Linked DNA regions of Deinococcus aerius. The main gene of each other region encodes a partner of the protein of the gene in region 2 in a complex. Links are inferred from orthologs where the notes say so. Each region holds a gene or a part of one and is shown on either strand. Other genes may lie near its edges.

The links. Proteins that work in one complex are often made in the same cells at the same time.
Region 1: the proteins of accD (region 2) and accC are in contact, whole or in part, in a solved structure (PDB 8UXZ), measured with the Escherichia coli proteins. The link is inferred for Deinococcus aerius from one-to-one orthologs.
Region 3: the proteins of accD (region 2) and accB are in contact, whole or in part, in a solved structure (PDB 8UXZ), measured with the Escherichia coli proteins. The link is inferred for Deinococcus aerius from one-to-one orthologs.

What each region holds. Positions count from the first base shown.
Region 1 is NZ_BFAG01000003.1:332,803-335,686, reverse strand. It holds accC (acetyl-CoA carboxylase biotin carboxylase subunit), read right to left. Parts: upstream 2,170-2,884; coding sequence 832-2,169; downstream 1-831. Other genes in the region: accB (acetyl-CoA carboxylase biotin carboxyl carrier protein), read right to left, coding at 2,239-2,790; DAERI_RS06520 (hypothetical protein), read left to right, coding at 465-689; DAERI_RS06525 (class I SAM-dependent methyltransferase), read right to left, coding at 1-17. UniProt on the Escherichia coli protein: This protein is a component of the acetyl coenzyme A carboxylase complex; first, biotin carboxylase catalyzes the carboxylation of the carrier protein and then the transcarboxylase transfers the carboxyl group to form malonyl-CoA.
Region 2 is NZ_BFAG01000011.1:11,578-19,428, reverse strand. The notes cover bases 4,966-7,851. They hold accD (acetyl-CoA carboxylase, carboxyltransferase subunit beta), read right to left. Parts: upstream 6,893-7,851; coding sequence 6,038-6,892; downstream 4,966-6,037. Other genes in these bases: DAERI_RS14650 (phosphotransferase family protein), read right to left, coding at 7,524-7,851; DAERI_RS14655 (hypothetical protein), read right to left, coding at 7,002-7,454; DAERI_RS14665 (acetyl-CoA carboxylase carboxyltransferase subunit alpha), read right to left, coding at 5,100-6,041. In the rest of the region: DAERI_RS14700 (branched-chain amino acid ABC transporter permease), read left to right, coding at 1-791; DAERI_RS14695 (branched-chain amino acid ABC transporter permease), read left to right, coding at 788-1,765; DAERI_RS14690 (ABC transporter ATP-binding protein), read left to right, coding at 1,758-2,561; DAERI_RS14685 (ABC transporter ATP-binding protein), read left to right, coding at 2,554-3,261; DAERI_RS14680 (hypothetical protein), read left to right, coding at 3,358-3,846; DAERI_RS14675 (hypothetical protein), read left to right, coding at 3,843-4,376; quaternary ammonium compound efflux SMR transporter SugE, read left to right, coding at 4,538-4,858.
Region 3 is NZ_BFAG01000003.1:331,934-334,672, reverse strand. It holds accB (acetyl-CoA carboxylase biotin carboxyl carrier protein), read right to left. Parts: upstream 1,777-2,739; coding sequence 1,225-1,776; downstream 1-1,224. Other genes in the region: DAERI_RS06500 (50S ribosomal protein L25/general stress protein Ctc), read left to right, coding at 2,720-2,739; efp (elongation factor P), read right to left, coding at 1,936-2,493; accC (acetyl-CoA carboxylase biotin carboxylase subunit), read right to left, coding at 1-1,155. UniProt on the Escherichia coli protein: This protein is a component of the acetyl coenzyme A carboxylase complex; first, biotin carboxylase catalyzes the carboxylation of the carrier protein and then the transcarboxylase transfers the carboxyl group to form malonyl-CoA.

The sequences.
Region 1 (2,884 bases), on a different replicon or contig from region 2:
CGGGTCCACCCCCACACCCCGCCCCCGGTGTCCCCGCTCGCGCAGCAGGGACAGGAGCCGCCCGTCGCCCGCCCCTAGGTCGAGCACGTCGGCCTCCGGCGGAAGCCCGAGGGCGTCTAGCAACGGCTCGAAAGGCCAGGCCAACCCCGAGAGGCGGGAGAGGAGGGCGTCACGGTCGTGGAGGGCCATGGGGACAGCCTAGACCCGCGAAACGTTGTCCGGCGGGAGGTACGGGAGCATCAGTCCTGCCGCAGCAGACACCTTTTTCCGCCCCTGAAGGCTCGACTCACCGTTCCGTAGCCAAGCCTCCACGCAACCTTTACAACGGGGCCGGGATTACGTTTCGGCCCTGCCGGGCGGGACAGAGTTGGCCTGTGTCGGTTCAGGGAAGTTCGGGCCGCCCACAACGGTGTTCCCCGTTCGCCCCACGTTTTAGGCCCCTTTTTTAAGGAAGCAGGTACTCCATGAAACTCTCGAACATCATGTATGTCCTCGGCTTCGTCTCCATCCTGGCCTCGGCGGCCAGCTTTGCCACCGGCAAGGCAGATGGGGGTCCCGGCGATAAGAGCGGTGAGGAGAAGCAGCGCAGCGGCCTGTTCGTGGGCTTCTGGCCCCCCACGTTCTTCATCCTCGGCAAGATCATCGAGGACCGCGAGAACTCGGGCAAGAGCATCATCACCGGCGAATAAAGCAAATACAGGAGAAGGGGGCGTGGTGTAAAAGCCACGCCCCCTTCTCCTGGCTAATTTTCCCAACGGCGGAACACGGTCACGCTGAGCGAAGCAGCTCCAGACACGTCAGAGGCCCTTCGCTCAGGGTCACACGTCTTTTTTAAACTTCCAGCCGCGTTTTGAGGAAGTTGGTCATCACGGCGCCCCGCTTATAAAAGGGGTTTTCCATGATCTTGACGTAGAGCGGGATCGTGGTTTTCGGGCCGTGAATGACGGTTTCTTCGAGCGCCCGCTTCATGCGCGCGATGGCTTCCTCGCGCGAGTCATGATGAACGATCAGTTTGCCGATCAGTGAGTCGTAGTGCGGGGGAATCACATAGCCCGCGTAGGCGTGGCTGTCGACACGCACGCCGGGCCCGCCCGCGAAATGCACGTCGTCGATCTTGCCCGCCGCCGGGCGGAAGTCCTTGTCGGGGTCCTCGGCGTTGATGCGGCACTCAATGGAATGGCCGCGCAGGCGCACGTCCTCCTGCCGCAGGTGGAGTCCCTCGCCCGCCGCGATCTGGAGTTGCAGCTTCACGAAGTCCAGGCCCGAGATCATCTCGGAGACGCAGTGCTCGACCTGGATGCGGGTGTTCATCTCCATGAAGTAGTAGTTGCCGTCGCGGTCCACGATGAACTCCAGCGTGCCTGCGCCCGCGTAGTTAACGTGCCGGGCGAGGCGCACGCCCGCGTCCAGAATCTCCTGCCGCAGCGACTCGGGGAGGGTCGAGGGCGCTTCCTCGATCAGCTTCTGGTTGCGCCGCTGGATGGAACAGTCGCGCTCGCCGATGTGGATGACGTGGCCCTGGCCGTCGCCCATGACCTGCACCTCGACGTGCCGGAACTCCTCCAGGAACTTCTCCATGATGATCGCCGGGTCGCCGAAGTACAGCCGCGCCTCCTCCTGCGCCTGCCCGAAGGCCGAGCGCAGCTCCTCCTGCGTCCGCACGACCTTCTGCCCGCGCCCGCCGCCGCCCGCCGACGCCTTGAGGAGCACCGGGTAGCCGATCTGCTTGGCGGCGAGCAGCGCGGCGTCCACGTCCTCCAGCACGCCCGTGCCGGGGACGACGGGCACCTTGCTCTGGGTGGCGATGTCGCGCCCGCCCGCCTTGGAGCCCAGCGCCCGCATGGATTCCGGCGTCGGCCCGATGAAGACGATGCCGTGCTCGCGGCACATCTCCGCGAAGTCGGGGTTCTCGGCCATGAAGCCGTAGCCGGGGTGGATGGCCTCGGCGCCCGTCATCAGCGCCGCCGAGAGGATGTTGGGAATGTTGAGGTACGAGGCGTTGGAGGCGGGCGGGCCCACGCACACCGACTCGTCGGCGAGGAGCACGGGGAGGCTCTTCTCGTCGGCGGTCGAGTACACCACGACCGTCTTCACGCCCATCTCGCGGGCGGTGCGGATGACGCGCAGGGCGATCTCGCCCCGGTTGGCGATCAGGATTTTCTTGAACATGTTGCCTCCGGCAAGAGCGGAGGAGTTAGGGAAGCCCTTCCTGACCCCTAACTCCTACCCCCCACTCCTTCACTCGATGATGAACAGCGTCTGCCCGTACTCCACCGGCTCGGCGTTCTTCACCAGAATCTCGCGCACGGTGCCGCCCACCTCGGCCTCGATCTCGTTCATCAGCTTCATCGCCTCGATGATGCACAGCACCTGGCCGGGCTCGACCCGGTCGCCCACCTTGACGTAAGGCGGGGCATCCGGCGAGGACGCGGAGTAGAACGTGCCCACGATGGGCGCCTTGACGGGCGTTCCGGCGCTGGCGCTCTTCGCCGGGGCAGCGGGCGCGGGGTCGGCGGTCGGAGTCGCGGGTGCCGGGGCGGAGGACGACTCGCCCATGCTGGCCGCCGGGGCCCCCGCCGTCTCCGCGGGGGCCGCAGAAGGCTGGAAGCTGGGCATGGGAGCCGGGGCGGGCATCGGCGCGGCGGGCGCACTCGGCGCGAAGGCCGGGCCGCTTACAGCCTGTGGCCCCCGCTTGAGGTCCAGGGCGAAGCTGCCCGTCTTCAGGCTGAACTCGCGCACGTCGGCGACGCTCAGGGCGTCGAGAATCTTCTTGAGGTCGTCTGGGTTCATGGCCCCTCCTGTGGTGTGAAATCTGCTGCGCCCATCATGACCTGCCCCGGGCGGGTGAGGCTGTCACCCTTATCCGAACGGTCGTTAGGCTGGA
Region 2 (7,851 bases):
GGTTGACCCTGGTGTACGGCGTGATGCGGGTGCCCAACTTCGCGCACGGCGGCCTGTACATGCTGGGGGCGTACTTCACCTACGCCGTCCTGAACGGCCTGGGTGTGGGGTACGTCCCCGCGCTGCTGCTCGCGGCGGTGGCGGTCGCCCTGCTCGCCGCGCTGCTCGAACGGGTGGTGTTCTACCCGCTGCGAAACGCCCCGCACGTCCACTCCATGATCGCCGCCATCGGGGTGCTGTTCTTTCTGGAGGCCGCCGTGCAACTGATCTGGGGGCCGGACTTCAAGCAGATCACCGAGCCGGTGCCGGGCATCCTGAACGCGGGCGGCGTGATTATCACCTGGCAGCGCCTGATCGTGATTCTCGCCTCGCTGCTGGTGATGCTGGGGCTGAACTACTTCCTGAAGCGCACGCTGACGGGCGCGACGATCGAGGCGATGAGCCAGAACCGCGAGGGCGCACGGCTGGTCGGCATCAACGTGAACCGGGTGGGAATGCTTACCTTCGCCATCTCGGGGGCGCTCGCCGCCGCCGCCGCCGCCCTCATCGCGCCCATCATCTCGGTCGCCCCGAGCATGGGCGAGGTGATGAACCTCAAGGTCTTCGCCATCATCATCCTGGGGGGCATGGGCAGCGTGCCGGGGGCCATCGTGGGCGCCTTCCTGCTGGCGTTTGCCGAGGTGTTCGGGGGCTTTTACATCAACCTCGATTTCGCGGACGTGATCGGCTTCGCGGCGCTCGTGATCGTGCTCGCCATCCGGCCCGAGGGCCTGTTCAGGAGGGGGACGTGAACCGCTTCAAACCCGGCCTGCTGGGCTGGCTCATCGTCTTCGCGCTGGCGGCGCTGGTGCCGCTGCTGCGCCCCGGCGGCTACGTCCTCGACGTGGCGATCAACACCATGATCTGGGCGATGCTCGCCTATGGCCTGAACGTGATGCTGGGCTACACCGGGCAACTGCCGCTCGCCCACGCGGGCTTTTTCGGCATCGGCGCCTATGCGGTCGGCATCCTGACGCTGAAGGCAGGCTGGAGCTTCTGGCTGGCCTGGCCCGCCGCGGTCGCCATCTGTGCCCTGGGCGGGTTGCTGCTGGGCCTGGTCGCCTTCCGCACGAAGGGGGACGCCTTCGCCATCTTCACCCTGGGGGTGGGCGTCATCATCTCGCTGATCATCAACAAGTGGGACGCGCTGACGGGCGGGAACGAGGGCCTGAACGGGGTGCCGCCCGCCTCCTCCTTCCTGGGCATCGACTTCTCGAAGGCCGCCAACTTCTACTACGTGGCGCTGGCAGCGCTGGCCCTCACCGTGCTGATCGTGGCGCGGACCCGGGGCAGCGTCTTCGGGCGCTCGCTCGTCGCCATTCGGGGGGGGGAGGACCTGGCGCGGAGTGCCGGAATCGACGTCTATTCCCACAAGCTGCGGGCGCTGATGCTCTCGACGGCGCTGGCGGGGCTGGCGGGCGGCGTGTACGCGGCCTACGTGGGCTTCCTGGGCTCGGGCGTGACCGGGCCGACGACGACCTTCACCGTGCTGCTGTACCTGCTCGTGGGCGGGGTGGGCACGCTGGCGGGGCCGCTGCTGGGCACGGCGCTGATCTTCGTGGCGCTGCAATTCATGAAGGGGCTCCAGGACTACCAGTACATCGTGTTCGGGCCACTCCTGGTGCTGCTCGTCCTGTTCGCGCCGCAGGGGCTGGCGGGGCTGTGGGACCGCGCTCAGGTGCGCCGTGTCCGCGCCCGGACCGAGAGGGCGGTGGACCATGCTTGAGGTCGAGGGGCTGGGCATCCATTTCGGCGGATTGCACGCGGTCCGGGACGTGACCGCCACCATCCCCGCCGGGCGCATCACCGCGATCATCGGGCCGAACGGGGCGGGCAAGAGCACCTTTTTCAACCTGATCTCGGGCTTCTACCAGCCGACTTCCGGGCGCATCCGCTTTCTGGGGGAGGACATCACGCGGCTCAGGACCCATCAAGTCGTGGCCCGCGGCATCGCGCGCACCTTCCAGACGACGACCATTTACAAGGAACTCAGCGTGCTGGACAACGCCATGATCGGCCACCGGGTCCGCACCCGCGCTGGGCTGTTCGACGCCCTGCTGCGGACCGGGCGCGAGCGGCGGGACGAGGCGGAGAGCCGGGGCGGGGCAATGCGGGCGCTGGAACGGGTGGGCCTGGCCGCGCAGGCCGGGCGTCCCGCCGGGGCGCTCACCCAGGAGGGGCAAAAGCGCGTCGGGATAGCGATGGCCCTCGCCTCCGACCCCAAGCTGCTCCTGCTGGACGAGCCCGCCGCCGGGATGAACCCGGAGGAGACGGTGAGCCTGATGGGCCTGATCCGCGACCTGGTGGTCGGTGGCCTGACGGTCGCGCTGGTGGAGCACAAGATGAACCTGGTGATGGGGCTGGCCGACGGCATCATCGTGCTGCACCACGGGCAGAAGATCGCGCAGGGCACCCCGGCGGAGGTCAGCCGCGACCCCGCCGTGATTGAGGCGTACCTGGGCGGGCACGCGCACGGCGGGCAGATGGGGCAAACCGCCAGCCGGGAGGCTCCCCATGCTTGAGGTCCGTGGCCTGAGCGTGAACTACGGCCCCTTCCGGGCACTGCACGACGTGAACCTGACTGTCCAGAAGGGCGAGATCGTGGTCCTCCTGGGCGCGAACGGGGCGGGCAAGAGCACCCTCTTCCGCACCCTGAGCGGGCTGCAGCGGCCCTCGGGGGGCACGGCGACCTGGAACGGCACGCCGCTCACCGGGGGGCGGCCCGAGTTCAACGTGGCGCATGGGGTGGCGCAGTGCCCGGAGGGCCGCCTGCTCTTCCCCGAACTGAGCGTGGAGAAGAACCTGCGGCTGGGGGCCTTCGTCCACCGCCGGGACGCCGCCGGGACCGCCCGGGAGCTGGAGCGGGTGTATGCCCTCTTCCCCATCCTGGTCGAGAAGCGCCACGACGCCGCCGGGAGCCTCAGCGGCGGGCAGCAGCAGATGGTCGCCATCGCCCGCTCGCTGATGGCCCGCCCGCAACTCCTGCTGCTCGACGAGCCCTCGCTCGGCCTGGCCCCGCTGGTGGTCGAGCAGGTGTTCGGGGCGGTGAGGCGGGTGAACGAGGCGGGCGTGAGCGTGTTGCTGGCCGAGCAGAACGCCTTCGCCGCGCTGGGCATCGCGCACCGGGGCTACGTGCTGGAGGGCGGGCGCGTCTCGCTGCAAGGCACCCAGGGCGAGCTGCTGGGCGACGACCGGGTGCGGAGCGCGTACCTGGGGGTGTAGCGGGGAGCGGCAGGGGGGCGGAGGGGCAGCCGCTGGTCCTCCGCCTCCCTCTTTCGGCGGACGACGGCCTGAGATGAGCCTGTCACTCTCGTGAGTATGTTGAGTGACGGGGAGCGGCGGCGGATCGAGGCCGAGGAGCTGGCCGCCGCCCGCGCCCTTCAGGAACGGGAGGAGCGCGCCCGTCACCAGCTCGCCCTGCACGCCTACCGTCAGGAGATTCGTGCTGGCCTGCGCCCGCGGGCCTGGTGGTGGCCGCTGCGCTGGCTGCCGCCGCTCGTGGCCGTCCTCGTCGCCGTGCTCCTGCTGCGTCCCAGCCCCGCTGTCCCCGACGACACCTCGGGCGGCATCGCCAGTTCGGCGCTGATGGACCGTTGCCGCGCGGAGGTGAGCGCCCGGCTGGGGCAGGCGGGGCTCCGGTTCCCCAATGCCCGTGAGGCGGCGGGCCAGTTCTCCGCCAACGCCGACGGCAAACGCTGGGACGGCTGGGTCGCCCTGCCGGACGGCACCCGCACCGACTTCAGTTGCAGTTTCACCGCCGCCGACGGGTCGGTGGAGGCCGAACTCATTCAGGAGGAGACCCCATGAAGCACGTCCTGGCTCTGCTGGCCCTCGGCACGCTTACCCTCGCGGACGCGCAGGCTCCCCGCACCGTCGCCGTGCCGCGACAGCGGGTCAGCCTGACCTGCGCCGACACGTACTGGCGAGCGCCGCGCCAAAACTTCCTGCTTGCCGACGAGACTTACCCGAACTGCGTCCTGCGCCTGCCCCTCACCCTGCGGGAGCGGTGGCCGGGCCCGCGCACCTTCTACCTCATCCCGCGCGTCTCGGCGACCCTGTACGCGAAGGACGGCAAGGGGAACGGCCATTGGCTGCCGCTGGCGCCCCTGGTCAACCGGGGGGACGACCCGCTGCACCGGGCCGTCTCCTCCCGCACCTATGCGGCGGTGGAACTGGGCGGACCGTTCGGCAAACTCGGCGACGTGGCCGGGAAGGACAAACCGGACACCGTCGGCGTCGGGGGCAAGCTCACCGTGTGCGTCGCCCCGGTGCGGCCCGGCGAGGACCCCTGCGTGACCTTCGACATCACCGCCCGGTACCGGGTGTACGGGCGCTGACTACAGCGGGCCGGAGCGGAGTGTAAGCGGGCGTTTACACTCCGCTCCCGCTTTGCTGACAGGGCTTCGCTACACTGCTTCTCAGTCGCCCCGAATGGGCTGAACTCCGGACGAGAGCACCGCCGTACCCGGTCACGACAAGACGGCGCGGGAGGTCTGGTATGGCATGGTTTCTGCTCGTGATCGCGGGGCTGCTGGAAGTCGGCTGGGCCATCGGCCTGAAATACACCCAGGGCTTTACCCGGCCCCTTCCCACCGCCTTGACCCTGCTCAGCATGGTCGCCAGCATGGGGCTGCTGGGCCTGGCGGCCAAGACGCTGCCCATCGGCACGGCGTACGGGGTGTGGGTGGGCATCGGGGCGGTGGGCGCGGCCATCCTGGGGATCGTGCTCTTCCGGGAACCCGTCACCGCCGCGCGGATCGTCTTCCTCGTCCTGATGATCGTCGCCATCGTGGGACTCAAGGCGACGAGCGGGCACTGATACGGTTTCCGTCCCATCCGTGATCGAAGCGGGACAGCGCCGCTTCGATCACTCCTTTCCCCGCAACCCTCAACGTTCCTGCTCGCTCCGCTCGGGTTGAACCGGTTTTGGAACTGTTCAACCGGAATCCGTAGCACAGGTATTGCCTACCTGTTCAGCCGGAACTCGTACGGGGGGCGGGAAACAGGGAGGAGGTGGAGCGCCGCGCCTCCCGGCCACCCCACCCCGGCACGGCACGGGCCTAGCTCTCCGTGAACGCCCCCAGCGAGCGGAACCGCGCGGCCCGCTCCGAGCGCAGCGTCTCGCCATCCAGCCCGGCCAGATCGGCGAGGGATCGGCTGACGGCCTCCCCGACCGCGCGCGCCGCCGCATCGGGGTCGAGGTGCGCGCCGCCGGGCGGCTCGGGAATGACCTCCTCCACGATGCCGAGCTCCAGCAGGTCGGGGGCCGTGAGCTTCAGGGCTTCGGCGGCCTCGGGGGCCTTGGCGGCGTCCTTCCAGATGATGGAGGCGGCGCCCTCCGGCGAGATCACCGAGTACCAGGCGTTCTCCTGAATCAGCACCCGGTTCCCCACCCCGATGGCGAGCGCGCCGCCCGAGCCGCCCTCGCCGATCACGGCGCAGACGGCGGGTACCCGCAGGCGCACCATCCGCCGGATGCTCTCGGCGATGGCCCAGCCCTGGCCGCGCTCCTCGGCCTCGATGCCGGGGTAGGCGCCCTGGGTGTCGATCAGCGACACGACGGGCAGCCCGAAGCGGTCGGCGAGGTCCATCAGGCGCGCGGCCTTGCGGTAGCCCTCGGGGTTGGCGGAGCCGAAGCGGCGCTTGATCTTGCCCTTGGTGTCGCGGCCCTTCTGCTGCATCAGGAGCATGACGGGCGTGCCCATCCAGCGCGCGGGGCCGCCGATCAGGGCGGGGTCGTCGCCGTACGCCCGGTCGCCGTGCAGCTCGGTGAAGTCGGTGCAGAGCCGCTCGACGTAATCGAGCGCGGTGGGCCGCCCCGGCGTCCGGGCAAGTTGCACCCGGTCCCAGCGCGAGAGGTTGGCGCTCCGCTCGGCGCGGAGTCTCTGGACCTCGGCGCGCAGGGGCGTGAGGGCCGCCCCGAGGTCCTGCCCGGTCTCGCGGGCGGTCGCCTCCAGGTCGCGCACCTGCGCCTCGAGCTTGCTCAGGGCGTCGGCGGTCAAGCGCCCACCTCCCGCCGGGTCAGCACGCCGAGCAGCCGGGTGAGGTACATGCGGTGCTCGCGGCGGTCCACCACGTCGTCCACCATGCCGTGCTCCAGCAGGAACTCGGCGCGCTGGAACCCCTCGGGGAGGTGCTGGCGGATGGTCTGCTGAATCACGCGCGGCCCCGCAAAGCCGATCAGCGCGCCCGGCTCGGCCACGATCACGTCCGCGATGGTGGCGAAGCTGGCGGTCACGCCCCCGGTCGTCGGGTCGGTCAGGATGGTGATGTAGGGCAGGCCCCGCGCGGCAAGTTCTTCCAGCGCCACCGTCGTCTTCGCCATCTGCATCAGCGAGAGCGCACTCTCCTGCATCCGCGCCCCGCCGCTCGCCGCGACGAGCACGAGGGGGGTGAACTCCCGGGCCGCATATTCGGCTGCCCGCGCGATCTCCTCGCCCACCACGCTGCCCATGCTGCCGCCGCTGAAGGCGAAGTCCATCACGGCGACGGTGACGGGGATGCCGCCCATCGTCCCGGTGCCCGTCAGGATCGCGTCGGGCTGGCCGGTCTTCGCCTGGGCGCGGGCCAGCCGCTCGGGGTAGGATTCGGTGTCGCGGAAGCCCAGCGGGTCGGTGGGGTGGACCCGGCCCGACTGCTGCACAAAGGAACCCTCGTCGAGCAGCACGCCCAGGCGCCGGCGGGCGTCCAGGCGAAAATGGTGCCCGCACTTGGGGCAGACGAAGCAGTTCGCCTCGAGGTCGCGGTTATACAGCCCCGCCTTGCACTGGGGGCACTGGGTCCACAGGTCCGGCAGCTCGCCCGTGCCCTGCGGCTGGGGGCGGCGCCTGCGGAAAAAACGGTCGAGCGCCATACGCTTCACTCCTCCTGGGGAAAAATGGCTTCCCGGGGCATTCTAGTGGCCCCGGCCCCGATGCGCAGCCCGGCCAGACCCTGAACCGGGTGCAAGCCGGAGGGGAGGCTCAGCGCAGGCGCCGCTTCAGGTAGTCGTCGATCTGCGCGAGTTGCACGTTCAGGTCGCGCTGGAGGGCGTCGATGCGGGCCTCCAGGGCTTCCAGCTCGGGGCCCCGGGTGGGCGCCGTGCCCGGTCCCAGCGCCTTGAAGCGCTCGTCGATGTACGTCTGGAGCTGGGCGAAGCGGCTGCCCTCCTGGCTGTCCAGGCTCACCCGCAGGGCCTCCATGTCGCGCAGCAGCCGGGCGCTGTCCGCCTGGGCGCGCAGGCGCGACACGCCCGCCCAGAAGTAGAAGATCAGCGCGAGCAGCAGCGCCGTCAGCAGCAGGATCAGGCCCAGCGGCACGCCCGTGTACGTCACGAAGCCCAGGCTCAGGGTATGCCCGAACATCAGGGCGTGCCGGTTCAGCACCGCGAAGATGGCGGCGAGAACGACGATGATGATCAGCACGACCGTCCGCATGGGGTGAGCGTAACCCAAGCTCGGCTTTTCCTGAGAGAGGTTGGGTTACGGGAGGATTAAGAAAAGCTGTCAGGGCACGGCTTCGGCGAGCAGGATGCGGAGCTGCCCCTGCAACATTCCTGCCCTGGTCGTATACCCGTACTTCACGGCCCACAGCAGCCGTGCCAGCACGTGCCAGAGGTGAAGGAAACGCAGTTCCTCAAGTGCTTCCCCCAGGGGCAGGCGCCCGTAAAGCCGCAGCACCTCCGCCGCGAAGTCAGGCCCATACTCCCCATACAGGTACAGGAAATCGCGGGCGGGCCGCCCCACGATCATCCCGTTGAAGTCGATGATCCCGGTCGGTCGGCCAGTGTGTGGACCGTACAGGACGTGATCGGTAGACACCTCGCCATGCAGG
Region 3 (2,739 bases), on a different replicon or contig from region 2:
GCCGATCAGTGAGTCGTAGTGCGGGGGAATCACATAGCCCGCGTAGGCGTGGCTGTCGACACGCACGCCGGGCCCGCCCGCGAAATGCACGTCGTCGATCTTGCCCGCCGCCGGGCGGAAGTCCTTGTCGGGGTCCTCGGCGTTGATGCGGCACTCAATGGAATGGCCGCGCAGGCGCACGTCCTCCTGCCGCAGGTGGAGTCCCTCGCCCGCCGCGATCTGGAGTTGCAGCTTCACGAAGTCCAGGCCCGAGATCATCTCGGAGACGCAGTGCTCGACCTGGATGCGGGTGTTCATCTCCATGAAGTAGTAGTTGCCGTCGCGGTCCACGATGAACTCCAGCGTGCCTGCGCCCGCGTAGTTAACGTGCCGGGCGAGGCGCACGCCCGCGTCCAGAATCTCCTGCCGCAGCGACTCGGGGAGGGTCGAGGGCGCTTCCTCGATCAGCTTCTGGTTGCGCCGCTGGATGGAACAGTCGCGCTCGCCGATGTGGATGACGTGGCCCTGGCCGTCGCCCATGACCTGCACCTCGACGTGCCGGAACTCCTCCAGGAACTTCTCCATGATGATCGCCGGGTCGCCGAAGTACAGCCGCGCCTCCTCCTGCGCCTGCCCGAAGGCCGAGCGCAGCTCCTCCTGCGTCCGCACGACCTTCTGCCCGCGCCCGCCGCCGCCCGCCGACGCCTTGAGGAGCACCGGGTAGCCGATCTGCTTGGCGGCGAGCAGCGCGGCGTCCACGTCCTCCAGCACGCCCGTGCCGGGGACGACGGGCACCTTGCTCTGGGTGGCGATGTCGCGCCCGCCCGCCTTGGAGCCCAGCGCCCGCATGGATTCCGGCGTCGGCCCGATGAAGACGATGCCGTGCTCGCGGCACATCTCCGCGAAGTCGGGGTTCTCGGCCATGAAGCCGTAGCCGGGGTGGATGGCCTCGGCGCCCGTCATCAGCGCCGCCGAGAGGATGTTGGGAATGTTGAGGTACGAGGCGTTGGAGGCGGGCGGGCCCACGCACACCGACTCGTCGGCGAGGAGCACGGGGAGGCTCTTCTCGTCGGCGGTCGAGTACACCACGACCGTCTTCACGCCCATCTCGCGGGCGGTGCGGATGACGCGCAGGGCGATCTCGCCCCGGTTGGCGATCAGGATTTTCTTGAACATGTTGCCTCCGGCAAGAGCGGAGGAGTTAGGGAAGCCCTTCCTGACCCCTAACTCCTACCCCCCACTCCTTCACTCGATGATGAACAGCGTCTGCCCGTACTCCACCGGCTCGGCGTTCTTCACCAGAATCTCGCGCACGGTGCCGCCCACCTCGGCCTCGATCTCGTTCATCAGCTTCATCGCCTCGATGATGCACAGCACCTGGCCGGGCTCGACCCGGTCGCCCACCTTGACGTAAGGCGGGGCATCCGGCGAGGACGCGGAGTAGAACGTGCCCACGATGGGCGCCTTGACGGGCGTTCCGGCGCTGGCGCTCTTCGCCGGGGCAGCGGGCGCGGGGTCGGCGGTCGGAGTCGCGGGTGCCGGGGCGGAGGACGACTCGCCCATGCTGGCCGCCGGGGCCCCCGCCGTCTCCGCGGGGGCCGCAGAAGGCTGGAAGCTGGGCATGGGAGCCGGGGCGGGCATCGGCGCGGCGGGCGCACTCGGCGCGAAGGCCGGGCCGCTTACAGCCTGTGGCCCCCGCTTGAGGTCCAGGGCGAAGCTGCCCGTCTTCAGGCTGAACTCGCGCACGTCGGCGACGCTCAGGGCGTCGAGAATCTTCTTGAGGTCGTCTGGGTTCATGGCCCCTCCTGTGGTGTGAAATCTGCTGCGCCCATCATGACCTGCCCCGGGCGGGTGAGGCTGTCACCCTTATCCGAACGGTCGTTAGGCTGGACCGAGTCTAACGGCAAAAGGAAGCGCCGCCCCCATCGCGGTGGGAGCGGCGGCTTCGGAGCTCATTTACGCGCGGCTGAGGTACTGGCCGGTGCGGGTGTCAACCTTCACGTCGGTGCCCTGCTCGACGAAGAGGGGCACCTGCACGACGGCGCCCGTCTCCAGCGTGGCGGGCTTGGTGCCGCCCGAGACGGTGTCGCCGCGCACGCCGGGGTCGGTCTGGGTGATCTTGAGGACCACCTGGTTGGGCAGGGTGATGCTCAGCGGCTTGTCGCCGTACATCGCCACCTCGACCTCGGTGTTCTCCTTCATGAATTTAGGGGCGTCGCCCAGGAGGGCGGGGGGCAGGTGGACCTGATCGTAGGTGTCGAGGTCCATGAACACGAAGTCGCCCCCATCCTTGTAGAGGTACTGCATCTTCTTGCCCTCCACGTAGATGTCCTGGAGCTTTTCGCCGCTGTTGAAGGTGCGGTCCACGATGGAGCCCGTCTCCATGTTGCGGAACTTGGTGACGACCTTGGCGCCGCCGCGCCCCATCTTGAGGTGGGAATACTCCAGGCACTCCCACAGTCCGCCGTCCATCTCCACCTTCGTGCCGTTACGCAGTTCAGTCACGCTGATCATGTGTGCTTCTCCTTTTTCTCGGGTCCGGGGCGCTCTGCCCTGGAGGAGCAGGGGGGGGCGCCGCGCGGCAACAGGCACGATTCTAGCAGAGCCCCCCGGGGAGGCGGAACCCACACGGCGCGGAAGTTTTGCTACACTGCCAGGGTTGCTTGGCCCCCGCCCCCGATTCCCGCAGGGACGCGGCGCGAAAGAGGCGGCCAAAGCCTTCCCCGGAGGACACACGCACATGGAACTGAAGGCCACCCC